2 regions of the Burkholderia sp. LMU1-1-1.1 genome follow, and region 1 is predicted to be linked to the other one. Evidence: predicted binding sites of a transcription regulator. Region 1 holds the regulator's gene; the other holds the start of a gene.
What was found. Region 1 encodes NrdR, which represses ribonucleotide reductase genes. Its sites were predicted from a motif close to CACNANATNTNGTG; they were not measured.
Positions count from the first base shown of each region.

Region 2: the regulator NrdR is predicted to act here: its motif matches at 2,671-2,684, upstream of MRBLMU1_RS05020 (ribonucleoside-diphosphate reductase subunit alpha).

Region 1 covers NZ_JBEGHG010000025.1:16,143-22,956, reverse strand. The annotation lists gene tolB (Tol-Pal system beta propeller repeat protein TolB) at 1-77, opposite strand, end outside; gene tolA (cell envelope integrity protein TolA) at 79-1,020, opposite strand; gene MRBLMU1_RS21185 (ExbD/TolR family protein) at 1,033-1,470, opposite strand; gene tolQ (protein TolQ) at 1,486-2,178, opposite strand; gene ybgC (tol-pal system-associated acyl-CoA thioesterase) at 2,194-2,616, opposite strand; gene MRBLMU1_RS21170 (SDR family oxidoreductase) at 2,901-3,650, opposite strand; ZMP/ZTP riboswitch at 3,860-3,983, shown strand; gene glyA (serine hydroxymethyltransferase) at 4,083-5,330, shown strand; gene nrdR (transcriptional regulator NrdR) at 5,420-5,890, shown strand; gene pilV (type IV pilus modification protein PilV) at 5,984-6,547, shown strand; gene MRBLMU1_RS21150 (PilW family protein) at 6,544-6,814, shown strand, end outside.
Region 2 covers NZ_JBEGHG010000004.1:52,278-59,091, reverse strand. The annotation lists gene MRBLMU1_RS05020 (ribonucleoside-diphosphate reductase subunit alpha) at 1-2,499, opposite strand, end outside; gene ampD (1,6-anhydro-N-acetylmuramyl-L-alanine amidase AmpD) at 2,775-3,398, opposite strand; gene MRBLMU1_RS05010 (sigma-54-dependent transcriptional regulator) at 3,395-4,870, opposite strand; gene MRBLMU1_RS05005 (sensor histidine kinase) at 4,885-6,579, opposite strand; gene MRBLMU1_RS05000 (PP0621 family protein) at 6,595-6,814, opposite strand, start outside.

The DNA.
Region 1 (6,814 bases):
ATGCGCATCTGCGCCTGGGCGCTGCCCATGGTGGCGGCGATGGTCAGGCCGGCGTAAAGGAGGGTCAGTTTTTTCATATCAATGCATATCCTTCATGTTGAAGTCGGCTGTAATGTCGCGCTCTACCGTACCATCTTTCTTCTTTGGTAGCGGTGACGATTTGGCAATCGCGTTTTCAATGGCGTTGTCGTAGGCGGCCGAGCCGCTACTTTTCACCTTGCGCACGCCGATGATCTCACCGGACGGCAGTTGGGTGATCTGGTAGGTGGCGCTCAGGCTGTCGTCGATCGTGCCGTAGACCAGGTTGCTCCTGATCTTGGCAACGATGGCCGCCTTGTAACCGCCGTCGGCGCGGCCGCCGGTCGATTGCGCGGCCGTGCCGGTCGAGCCCTTGGCGGCCGAACCCGTGATGCGGCTCATTTCCGCCGCGAACGCCTTGTCCTTGGCGGCCTTCTCGGCTTTTTCCTTGGCCAGTTTTTCGGCGGCTGCCTTTTTCTTGTCTTTTTCCTTCTCGGCCAGTTCCTTCTTGTCCTTCTCGGCCTGTTCTTTCTCTTCCTTCAGCTTTTGCTCGGCGAGTTTCTTGTCAGCCAGCTTCTTCGCTTCCAGCTTGGCTTGCTTCTCTTCGGCTTCCTGCTTCAGCTTGGCTTCCTTGGCTTCGGCCAGCTTCTTCTCTTCGAGTTTCTTCTTGGCCTTCAGGCGTTCGAGGGCGATGTCCGGTTCCTTCGGCGCGGGCGGCGCCTCCACCGGCGGTGGCGGCGGCGTCTTGATCACGGGCGTCGGTTCGGGCTCCGGCTCCGGTTCCGGCGCGGGCTCGGGGGTAGGGGCGGGCGGCGCGGCGTCCTGCACCTTCATGTCCCAGATTTCGGCCTGCACTTCGGTCGGCTCATTGTTCTGCCAGCTCACGCCGACCCACAGGAACAGCAGCAACACCGCGTGCATCGCCACGGCCAGCACCACGGAGCGCCAGCCTTCGTTATGTCGCGGAACCTTGTACGGACCGCTTGCGGTTGCGGGTTTCATCGTCTGCACTAGTTATTTGGTGGACAAGCCGACCCGGTTGATGCCCATCTTCTTCGCTTCCGAGATCAGCTGGATCACGTCGTCGTACTTGCTTTCCTTGTCGCCGGCGATCAGTACCGGATAGTCGGGATGGTCGGCGTGCAGCGCGCGCAGTTTCTTGACCAGCGCGTCGCGGTTGGGCGCCGTTTCGGGCGCGTCCTCGCCTTTGCCCTTGACGCCGATCGACAGCGCGCCGTTCGGCTTGATGACGATTTGCACGTAGTCGCTTGGCGGCTTGGTCGATTTTTCAGCGTTCGGCAGGTCGACGATGCTCGGATCGGTGGCCGACGGCATGACCATGAAAATGATCAGCAGAACCAGCATGACGTCGATGTACGGCACGACGTTGATCTCGGACTTGAACTTGCGGCCGCGACCGCCGCGCATGCTGCTGGAGAAAGAGGAAGCCATGGTCTCTCTGCCTTCTTAACGCGATTGACGTTGCAGGATGTTGGAGAACTCTTCGACGAAACTTTCGAAGCGGATCGCCAGACGGTCGATGTCGTGCGAGAAGCGGTTGTAGGCGACGACCGCCGGAATCGCCGCGAACAGGCCGATGGCGGTGGCGATCAGCGCTTCGGCGATGCCGGGCGCGACGGCGGCCAGCGTGGCCTGCTGCACGTTGGCCAGGCCGCGGAAGGCGTTCATGATGCCCCAGACGGTGCCCAGCAGACCGATGTACGGCGACACCGAGCCGACCGAGGCCAGGAAGGCCAGGTGCGATTCGAGCACGTCCATCTCGCGCTGGAAGGCGGCGCGCATGGCGCGGCGCGCGCCGTCGAGGATGGCGCCGTGGTCGATCGTTTCGCGGCTGGCGGCGTAGGCGGCCTTGCTCTTGATGAACTCGCCCATGCCGGCTTCGAAGATGCGCGCCAGCGGGCCGCTGGTGGCGCGGTCCTTGCCGGCGTTCTGGTGCAACGCGTGCAGGTTGCCGCCGGCCCAGAAGGTTTTTTCGAAGTCGATCGTCAGGCGGCGCGCCGAGCGCACCGCGAACAATTTACTGAAGATGTAGGTCCAGCTGGTCAGCGAGATGATGAACAACAACGCCATGATCAGCTGCACGATCAGGTGCGCGTTGGTGATGAGGGACAGGAAAGAGAGGTCTTGGGTGACGTTCATTGTTTATCAGTCTGATCAGTCTGTTTTGGTGATGTTGGTGGTGCTGCGCATTTTGTCCGCGACCGCTGGCGGCACGGCGCGGGGGCGCAGCGTCGAATCGACGCAGCCGACCTTGACCCGCGCCGAGTTCAGCAGTTGCTCGCCGCACCATGCCTCCTGGACAAAGGAGATCGAGGCGCGTCCTAATTTTTCGATACTAAGTGTCAATTTTATTACGTCGTCAAGCTTAGCAGGCGCATGATACTCCGCGCTGACGCTTTTGACGACAAACATAGCGTCGTGCTCCAGCAATAAAGCGTGCTGGCTCACATTGAGCTGGCGCAGCCACTCGGTGCGGGCGCGCTCGAAGAACTTCAGATAGTTCGCGTAATAGACGATACCGCCGGCGTCGGTGTCTTCGTAGTAGACCCGGACGTTCCAGATGAACTCTGCTGGCATGTTGTGATGATTGCAAGTGGGATTGAGCAACATTCTACGCGATTTTGTTCTTTTGGTTGAAGGTTAGACGGGCGAATCCACGTCCATCCCGCCACTTGTGCGGGTTTTCAACTCGGGGCGCAAAGATTGCACTGGTGACAGTTAAGCGGTTTACAGGCAACTTGCCAAGGATTGTAACAACCGCTTACGAATTGCGGGGTTGGGCATACGCGCGCTTTACCCCGCACGGCGAGGGACCGCCGGGGTCGTACCCCGTACGGGGTACGACCCTCTAAACTTGGGGTTTACTGGTTGCGCTTGATGGTGAACGGACTGAAGCCTTGGCACGTCGGCATCATCTCGATGCGGTTGATATTGATGTGTGGTGGCAGCGTGGCGATCCAGAACGCGGTGTTGGCGATGTCCTCGGCCGTCAGCGGCGTCGTGCCTTCGTACACCTTGGCGGCCGCTTCGTCGTCGCCCTTCATGCGCACGTTCGAGAATTCGGTGCCGCCGCACAGCCCAGGCGCCAGATTGGTCGCGCGCACGCCCGTGCCGACCAGGTCCGCGCGCAGATTAAGCGTGAACTGCTCGACAAATGCCTTGGTGGCGCCATAGACATTGCCGCCTGGATACGGGTATGCGCCGGCCACCGAGCCGAGATTGATGACCGTGCCGCTGCCGCGCTTGACCATGTCCGGCAGGATCGCGCGGGTCATGGCGACCAGGCCGCTGCAGTTGGTGGCGATCATCGTGTCCCAGTCGTCGAGCGACGATTCGTGCGCCGGGGTGACGCCCAGCGCCAGGCCGGCGTTATTAATCAGTACGTCGATCTGCTTCCATTCGGCCGGCAGGCCGTCCAGCGCGGCCTTGATCGAGGCCTTGTCGGTGACGTCCAGCACCACCGGCAGCACGGCGTCGCCCAACTCGGCCGACAGGGTTTGCAGGCGGTCCTCGCGGCGTCCGCTGATCAGCACCTTGTGGCCGTTTTGAACGAAAGTGCGGGCCATGGCGGCGCCGAAGCCGGCGGTGGCGCCAGTGATGAAGACGATCATGTTTGTCCTTGGTTGGTGTGGGATGGTGTCAAAATTGTAGCCTAAAACCCAACGCCGGGCCGATGAGAGCGGTGGGGCGTACACCGAGGGGACTCGGCGTCACCGTACGAGCCGGGTGCGCGCCGGGTTGCGGGTTATCCAAATGCTTAATCTTTGAGCAATCACTTCCTTGCTCAAATCTGGCGCATAAATTACAATCCGGGTTCCATTACGTCTCACGTAACTGGCGAAAAGCTGCGGTCGGCCCCAAAATGGTGCGTCGATCCGTCGGCGAAAGGTGGGCATCCACCGGGAAACGTGAGATTTCAATAGCCGTTCGCCTGGGCAGCCCATCGATGGAAAGCACGAAAGAGGCTGCCTGTCCGCTATCGGCGTCCCTCATTCGATCCAGCCTGCCAAGTCATACAGTTACTCATTCGATTGGAGTTTTTCATGTTCGCAAAAGATCACACCCTCGCCAGCGTTGACCCGGAATTGTTCGGCGCCATCCAAAAAGAAAACACCCGCCAGCACGACCACATCGAGCTGATCGCGTCGGAGAACTACACCTCGCCGGCCGTGATGGAAGCGCAAGGCTCGCAGCTGACCAATAAATATGCCGAAGGCTATCCAGGCAAGCGCTACTACGGTGGCTGCGAATACGTCGACGTCGTCGAGCAACTGGCGATCGACCGCGTCAAGCAACTGTTCGGCGCGGAAGCGGCCAACGTGCAGCCGAACTCGGGTTCGCAGGCCAACCAGGGCGTGTTCTTCGCCGTGCTGAAGCCGGGCGACACCATCATGGGCATGTCGCTGGCCGAAGGCGGCCACCTGACCCACGGCATGCCGCTGAACATGTCCGGCAAATGGTTCAACGTCGTTTCCTACGGCCTGACCCCGGAAGAGGACATCGACTACGCCGCCATGGAAGCGCTGGCCAAGGAACACAAGCCTAAGCTGATCATCGCCGGCGCGTCGGCCTTCTCCAAGAAAATCGACTTCGAGCGTTTCGCCGCCGTCGCCAAGGCCGTGGGCGCCTACTTCATGGTCGACATGGCGCACTACGCCGGCCTGATCGCCGCCGGCCTGTATCCGAACCCGGTGCCGCACGCCGACTTCGTCACTTCGACCACGCACAAATCGCTGCGCGGCCCGCGCGGCGGCATCATCCTGATGAAGGCCGAGCACGAGAAGATCATCAACTCGGCCATCTTCCCCGGCATCCAGGGTGGTCCGCTGATGCACGTGATCGCCGGCAAGGCCGTCGCCTTCAAGGAAGCGCTGACGCCAGAGTTCAAGGCCTACCAGCAACAAGTCGTCAAGAACGCCGACGTGCTGGCCAAGACCCTGATCAAGCGCGGCCTGCGCATCGTGTCGGGCGGCACCGAGTCGCACGTGATGCTGGTGGACCTGCGTCCGAAGAACCTGACCGGCAAGGAAGCCGAGGCTATCCTGGGCACCGCGCACATCACCACCAACAAGAACGGCATCCCGAACGATCCGCAGAAGCCATTCGTGACTTCCGGCATCCGTCTGGGCAGCCCGGCGATGACCACGCGCGGTTTCAAGGAAGCGGAAGCGGAAGAAGTCGGCAACCTGATCGCCGACGTGCTGGACAACCCGCACGACGCCGCCACCATCGAGCGCGTCAAAGCGGCGGTGAAGGTGCTGGCCGATAAATATCCGGTCTACGCCAAGTAATTTGCGGTTTTGCTGTAAGTAGTATCGCGGGACGCCGGCTTGGCTGGCGTCCCGTTAAGTAGTTCAATGTAAGTTTGCCCATGGCTCATATGAAATGTCCGTTCTGCCAGCATGACGATACCCAGGTTCTCGATACGCGTGTATCCGAGGAAGGGGATTCCATTCGCCGGCGCCGACGTTGCGGCAAATGCGATAAACGATTTACCACGTATGAGCGCATCGAGCTGGTCATGCCGTACGTGGTCAAGAAGAACGGCAGCCGCACCGAGTATTCGGCCGCCAAGTTGCGCGGCAGCCTGACCCTGGCCCTGCGCAAGCGCCCCGTGGCGGCGCCCGCCGTTGACGCGGCCATTTTGTCGATCGAAGAAAAATTGCTCACCAGTGGCAAGCGCGAAGTCGACACCGGCTACATCGGCGAGCTGGTGATGCAGGAGTTGCAGCGCCTCGACAAGATCGCGTATATCCGCTTCGCATCGGTGTATAAAAACTTCGAGGATCTGGCCGAGTTCCAGGACGCCATCGCCGAAGTCGGACAGGACCGCAAGCCGCGCAAAAGCTAGCATCCTGCTAGCGCACCCTTGATCCACCTCATACCTCGGCCATTAGCCGCTGCTACCGTGTAGCATAGTCCCTATCGACTTGCGGAGGTGTGCATGCTCACGGCCCGTGCTGTTGCCGGCTTTACTTTGGTCGAGGTGATGATCGCCGTGCTCGTGCTGGCGCTGGGCATTGTCGGCGGTGTGTCGATGCAACTGGCGGCGCTGCGCGCCCGGCATCAGTCGACCTTGCTGGCACAGGCGTCGTGGCTGGCCGTCGGCATGGCCGAACGCATGCGCGCCAATCCCGAGCAGATGCGCCTGCCCGATGGCGCCAACCTCTATCTCACCTTCGATTACGACGTGCTGGCCGAGCCCAATCCGCCGGCGCCGGCTGCGCTGTGCTATGGCGGCGATTGCGACGGTGCCCAACTGGCCGCGTTCGATCTGTATGAGATGAAGGCGCTGATGCGCGAGAACTTGCCGGCGGGCCGCGCGGTGGTCTGCCGCGATGCCGGCTTGTGGTCGGGCGGCAAGCTGCGCTGGGCGTGCAGCGGTGGCGCCGGCGCGCCTTTGGTGGTCAAGGTCGGTTGGCGGGGCAAGAATCCGGATGGCACGCCGCGCAAGGACGAGGCCGGCGAGTACGTGCCCGGTGTGGCCTTGACCGTGGGGGCGCCATGAAGCCGGCGCGCCAGCGGGGCTGGACCATCATCGAACTGGTCATCGCCACCGGCCTGGGACTCGTGCTGACCTTGCTGGCGAGTGGATTATTGTTGGCAACCAGCGGCGGCTACCGCAACCACAGCGAGAACATGTGGATCAACGATGGCGGCCGCTACGCGTTGGAGATTATTTCGCAGGCGATACGGCAGGGCGCTTATGTCAACTGGGATAGCAAGGAGGCACCGGCCGAGTTGGCCGCGCACGAGCCGGCGGCTATCGCCGGGC
Region 2 (6,814 bases), on a different contig from region 1:
CGAGCCGTCGAAGTACTTCAAGTCGGCGATCATGACCTCGTCCCACAGGTCGCGCGCCTTCAGGTCGCGCACCAGGTAGGAGTTGATCTCGGTGAACTCGCCCGACAGGTTGGACTTCACGTACAGGTTCTGGAAGGTCGGTTCGATACAGGCCGACACGCCGATGATGTTCGAGATGGTCGCGGTCGGGGCGATCGCCACGCAGTTCGAGTTACGCATGCCGAACTTCTTGATGCGTTCGCGCACCGGGGTCCAGTCCATCGCCGACGACAGGTCCTGCTCCAGGTAGCCGCCGCGCTCTTCGGCCAGCAGCTTGACGGAATCCTGTGGCAGGATGCCGCGGTCCCACAGCGAACCTTTGTACGATTGATAATGGCCGCGCTCTTCCGCCAGCTCGGTCGAGGCCAGGTAGGCGTAGTAGCACACCGCTTCCATCGAGGTGTCGGCGAAGGCCACGCACTCCGGCGACGAGAACGGCACGCGCATCATGTGCAGGCAGTCCTGGAAGCCCATCACGCCCAGGCCCACCGGACGGTGGCGCATGTTGGCGTTGCGGGCCTTGTCGACGGCGTAGTAGTTGATGTCGATGACGTTATCGAGCATGCGCATCGCGGTGCGGATGGTCTTTTGCAGCTTGACGTGATCGAGCTTGCCCTCTTTCATGTGGGCCGGCATGTTGACCGAGCCGAGGTTGCAGACGGCGATTTCGTCCGGGCCGGTGTTCAGCGTGATCTCGGTGCACAGGTTCGAGCTGTGGACCATGCCCACGTGCGACTGCGGCGAACGGATGTTGCATGGGTCCTTGAACGTGATCCATGGGTGGCCGGTTTCGAACAGCATCGACAGCATCTTGCGCCACAGGTCCAGCGCGGCGATCTTCTTGAACACGCGGATTTCGCCGGCGGCGGCCTTGGCTTCGTAGCCCAGATAGGCTTTTTCGAAGGCCTTGCCGACCAGGTCGTGCAGGTCCGGGCAATCCGATGGCGAGAACAGGGTCCAGTCGCCCTTTTCCATCACGCGCTTCATGAACATGTCCGGAATCCAGTTGGCGGTGTTCATGTCGTGGGTGCGGCGGCGGTCGTCGCCGGTGTTCTTGCGCAGGTCCAGGAACTCTTCGATGTCCATGTGCCAGGTTTCCAGGTAGGCGCACACCGCGCCCTTGCGCTTGCCGCCCTGGTTGACCGCGACGGCGGTGTCGTTGACCACTTTCAGGAACGGCACCACGCCTTGCGATTTGCCGTTGGTGCCCTTGATGTGGGCGCCCAGGGCGCGCACCGGGGTCCAGTCGTTACCCAGGCCGCCGGCGAACTTGGCCAGCAGCGCGTTTTCCTTGATGGCGTCGTAGATGCCTTCCAGGTCGTCCGAGACGGTGGTCAGGTAGCACGACGACAGCTGCGAGCGCAGAGTGCCCGAGTTGAACAACGTCGGCGTGGAGCTCATGAAGTCGAACGACGACAGCAGGTTGTAGAACTCGATGGCGCGCGCTTCGCGGTCGCTTTCGTTCAGGGCCAGGCCCATCGCCACGCGCATGTAGAACGCCTGCGGCATCTCGATGCGCACGTCGCGCACGTGCAGGAAGTAGCGGTCGTACAGGGTTTGCAGGCCGATGTAGCCGAACTGCAGATCGCGGTCGGCGACCAGCGCCTTGGCCAGGCGGGCCAGGTCGAATTCGGCCAGCTTGGTGTCGAGCAGCTCGTTCTCGATGCCCTTGGCGATGTACTGCGGGAAGTAGGTGATGTACTCGGCGGCGGCCGCGCCCTGCGCGACTTCCTTGCCGAAGACTTCCTTGCGGATCGTGTGCAGCAGGATGCGGGCCGTCACTTGCGAGTAGGCCGGGTCCTTTTCCATCAGCGCGCGGGCGGCCAGGATGGCGGACTTGTGCAGCTCTTCGACCGGCACGCCGTCGTACAGGTTTTTCAGCGTCTCGGCGACGATGGCGTCGGCGTCGACGTGCTTTTCCAGGCCGATGCAGGCGGCGTTGATCAAGCCGGTGACGCGGTCCATCTCCAGCGGCTTGCGCTCGCCGTTTTCCAGCACGTGGATTTGCGGGGCGGCGATCTTGGTGGTGGCGCCTTGCGCTTCCTTGAGCGCGCGGCGCTCTTCCATGTGCTTGGCGCGGTACAGGACATAGGCGCGGGCGACATCGTGTTCGCCGGAGCGCATCAGCGCCAGCTCGACCTGGTCTTGCACGTCTTCGATGTGGAAGGTGCCGCCCGATGGCTGGCGGCGCACCAGCGCCGTCACGACGCTGGCGGTCAGCTGTTCTACGAGTTCGCGGATGCGCGCGGAGGCGGCGCCCTGGCCGCCGTTCACGGCCAGGAAGGCCTTGGTGACGGCGATCGCGATTTTCGACGGTTCAAACGCGACGACCGCGCCGTTACGGCGGATGATGCGGTAGTCACCGAGGTCGCTGGCGGCCGTTACCTGGCTGCTGGCGGTGCTCGCAGCGGCTGCTGGTACCAGCGCTGGATTGATGGTGATGTCTTGAGTAGATTGCATTTAAGCTCCCCGATAACGGCGTGCAGTCAGTGCTGCGCGGCTATGTTTGTAAATAAAAAGGCCAAAATGAAGCGATCAGCCACACCTGCCTGGCTGGTTAAACTACTTTAATAAGGGTGGTGAGTTGGTCCAAGGACTTGCTGTGATTTGATTAACCAGTGCCATGTGAACTACTATATCTAGTGATTGCGAAGAACCGATCCACTGATTGTAGTGTTCCGATGGGGCTAATACAAGGGGAAATTTTTACGTTTCCGCCATTTTTTCAGTTGACTTTACAGAACGCCTTTTACGAAGCGCAATACAGCGCTAGCGCCTACTAACCCGGCTTCCGATATTGGAGTTTCTTCACAGAATTCCCGCCAACTTTTAACATAAAAGTTCCAATCAAACAACGGTCCGGGGTCGGTTTTGCGGCCCGGCGCGATGTCCTCGTGGCCCTGGACGTCGGTCAGCGGGTAGCGCCGCCGCAGCGCCTCGGTCAACACCGCCAGCACCCGGTACTGCGCCGGCTCGAACGGCGTGTCGTCGGTGCCTTCGAGCTCGATGCCGATCGAGTAGTCGTTACATTTTTCGCGACCGCGGAACGACGAGACGCCGGCGTGCCAGGCCCGGTCGTTGGCCGAGACGTACTGGATCACCCTGCCGTCGCGACGGACAAAAAAATGGCTCGACACCTTCAGCCCGCGCAGGTCCGCGAACGAAGGGTCAGCATTATAGTCCACCCGGCCGGTAAACAGGTCGGAGACGTGGGGACCGCCGAAACAGCCGCCCGGCAGGCTGACATTGTGGATCACCAGCAGCGTGATATCGGCGGGGTCGGGACGGCAGTCGAAGTTCGGGCTGGCGTAGCGGATCGCCGCCGGCCACCAGCCGTCCGCGCCTATGCGGTCCTTCATGCCTCCGGCTCCTGGATGTTCAGCTTCTGCATTTGATAGCGCAGCTGGCGGAAGCTGATGCCCAGCAGTTGGGCGGCCTGCGTGCGGTTGAACTGCGTTTGCGCCAGCGCGCGCAAAATGATGTCGCGCTCGATCTGGTTCAGGTAGTCGGGCAGGCTGGCCGGCAGCGGCTCCGGCACCGCCGTGGGCGGCGGCGCCAGCGCCTCGGCGTCCGCTTGCGCCGGGATATTCGGCAACGGTATCCACATCGGCGCAGGCGTCGGCGACGGCATCGGCCCTGCCACGGGCGCGGACGCCTCGGCCACGCGCGCGCCCTTCAGCGCCAGGTCGGCCACCTCGATCACGCCGTCGTCGGCGAAGGCCAGCGCCCGCTCCAGGATGTTCTCCAGCTCGCGCACATTGCCGGGGAAGGAATAGCCGCGCAAGGCATCGAGCACGCCCTCCCCCAGCGCCGCCTTGTGCTCGAAGGTGCCGAGCCGCTCCAGTATCGCGCCGGTCAGCACGCCCAGATCGTCGAGCCGTTCGCGCAGCGGCGGCAGGCCCAGCTCGATCACATTCAGGCGGTAGAACAGATCCTGGCGAAAACTGCCCTGCTCCACGCACTGCGCCAGGTTCTTGTGGGTCGCGCTAATAATACGCACGTCGACCGGCTCCTCGGCGGTGGCGCCGATCTTGCGCACGCGCCGCTCCTGGATCGCCCGCAGCAGCTTGACCTGCATCGCCAGCGGCAGGTCGGCCACCTCGTCGAGCATCAGGGTGCCGCCGTTGGCCGCCTGGAAGAAGCCGTCCCGGTCGTCGGCGGCGCCGGTGAAGGCGCCCTTGCGGTAGCCGAAAAACTCGGCCTCCATCAGCGCCTCCGGAATGGCGCCGCAGTTGACGGCGACGAAGGGCTTGCTCGCGCGCGAGCTCTGCGCGTGGATTTCGCGCGCCGCCAGCTCCTTGCCGCTGCCCGATTCGCCGTGGATGGCGATCGGCGCCATCGAGCGCGCCAGCCTGGCGATCTGCGCGCGCAGCGACTGGATCACCGCCGAATCGCCCTTCAGGCGGCTGGCCGGCGGGACCTCGCTGGCCGCCAGGCCGGCCGGCGGCGCGACGTTCAGGCGCAGCGCCGAGCGCACCATCAGGCGCAACTGGTCCAACGCCACCGGCTTGGAGATGTAGTCGAAGGCGCCGGCCTTGAGCGCGACGACGGCGTTGTCGGCGCTGCCGAAGGCCGTCACCACCGCGATCGGCGTGTTCTTGTGGGCGGCGCACACCTCGCGCACCAGCTCCAGACCCAGGCCGTCGGGCAGGCGCATGTCGGTCAGCACCAATTGATAATCACGGTCGGCGCCAGCCAGCAAGGCGCGCGCCTCCGCCAGGGTCGCGGCGCTGTCGACGTCCAGCCCCATTTTCACCAGGGTCAGTTCCAGCAATTCGCGCAGGTCGGCTTCATCGTCGACCACCAGCACGCGGGGAGAACGCTCGCTCATGGCACTGCCTCTTCTTATTTTTGCGCCGGTTGGGCGAAGGTGATCACAAAGCGTCCGCTGGAGCGGCGGCCGCCATCGGCGCTGTCGCGGCTATCGAAACGGTATTCGTAATCGAGCCGGGCCTCGTTATTCAAACACAATTCGCGCGCCAGATACAGCCCCAGGCCGGTCCCTTTACTCGATGTGGTGTAAAACGGCTCGAACAGGTGGGCGCGCACCTCCGGCGAGATGCCCGGGCCGTCGTCCTGTACGTGCAGCTCCATGCGCTGGGCGTGGTGCGGATGGGTGAGCAGGTCGACGCGGATCGATTGCGGGCCGCCGCTGGCATAGCGCACGGCGTTGTTCAGCAGGTTGAGCACCACTTCGCGCAGGTGCAGCGGGTCGAAGCGCACCATCGTCCCCGGCGCCACCGACAGGCCGACGATGTCCGACGGCAGGCCGTGGTTGTTGATGAATTCGGACCGCAACTCGGCCAGGAAGCCGTCCAGCGCCAGCGGCTCGTTATTCGGCTGCACCTTGCGCGACAGCTGCAGGATGTCCTCGACCATGCGGTTGACGCGCGCCACGTTGTCGCCGACGATCTTGAGCAGCCGCAGATGCACGGTGCTGTCCAGGTCCTCCCCCAGCAGCGCGGTGGCGTGGCCGATGGCCGACAGCGGATTGCGCACCTCGTGGGCGATGCTGGCCGTCAGGCGCCCCATCGACGCCAGCTTGAGCTGCTGCGCCTGGTTTTCGATGCCCGTCACGTCCTGCAGGAAGATCACGCTGCGCTCGAAGCCCACGCCGGAGGAAGTGGCGTCGACCGCCGCGAAGCGCACCTTCAGGTGCGCGGACAGGTCGCGGCGCGCGCTCCAGGCGGCGGTCAATCCCTGCAACGCGGCGTCGCTGAACGGCTTGATGGTGACGAACACCGTGCTGCGCGCGGGGTCGTCGCGCCACTCGGCGTACGCCTGCGCCAACGGCGCCAGCGGCGCGGCCGCCGACAGCTTGAAGTTCAGGTCCGGGCCGACCAGTCCGAGCATCTGGCGCGCCGCCGGATTGCCGGCCGAGACCCGGCCCTCCGGATCGACCACCAGGATGCCGTCGCCGATGTTGGCCATCACCAGCCGGTTGACCGCCTGCTGCACATTGATTTCCATGCCGCGCTGGATCGCCAGCTCCTCCTGGCCGATCAATTTGCCGGCCATGCGGTTGACCACCAACACGGCGGCGAAGAAGGCGGCGCCATACAAGCCCGATTGCAGCAGGCCGTGCTGGCTCTCCATCGCCAGCAGTTGCCACATGCTTTCGCCCAGCATGAACAGCGCCACCAGCGCGGTGCAGAACAGCGCCAGCACCAGCGGCGCCAGGATGGCCGAACCGGCCAGCGGGAACAGATACAGGATGGCCAGGCCGCTGCGCACCCCGCCGCCGGCGATATACAGCAGCGAGATGACGGCCAGGTCGCAGGCGATCTGCGACAGCAGTTGCAGCAGGAAGTGGCGGCGCCAGTACACGGCCGTCAACGCGAAGGCGACCGCCAAGCCCAGATAGGCCAGGCACACCGGCAGGTAGGGATATTCGTCGGCGGCGCGCAGGCCCCGGCTGTCGAAGCTCAGATAGACCAGCAGCACCAGCGCGATGACCACGCGGGTGGCGTTGAGCGTTTGCAGCGACCGCCAGAAGGTGGCGCGCGATTCAGCGGACAGGGCTTGCAGGCGCGCGACCACGGGCCGGCCCGGGCCTTAGGCCGCCGGCGCGGCGGCGTGCGCCGCGCAGCAGTAATCGCGGCCCTTGGCGTGGACCGCCTCGGAGGCGGGGAAGAAAATACCGCACTTGGCGCATTCGAGCATCGTCTCGGCGTCGGCCAGCGCCTTTTCCGTGCGCGCCTTATAAATGGTCTGGCCGCCGCCCTGGCCGGGCGGCACCTCCTGGTTCGGCGGCGGTTGACGGAACTGCTGCTGG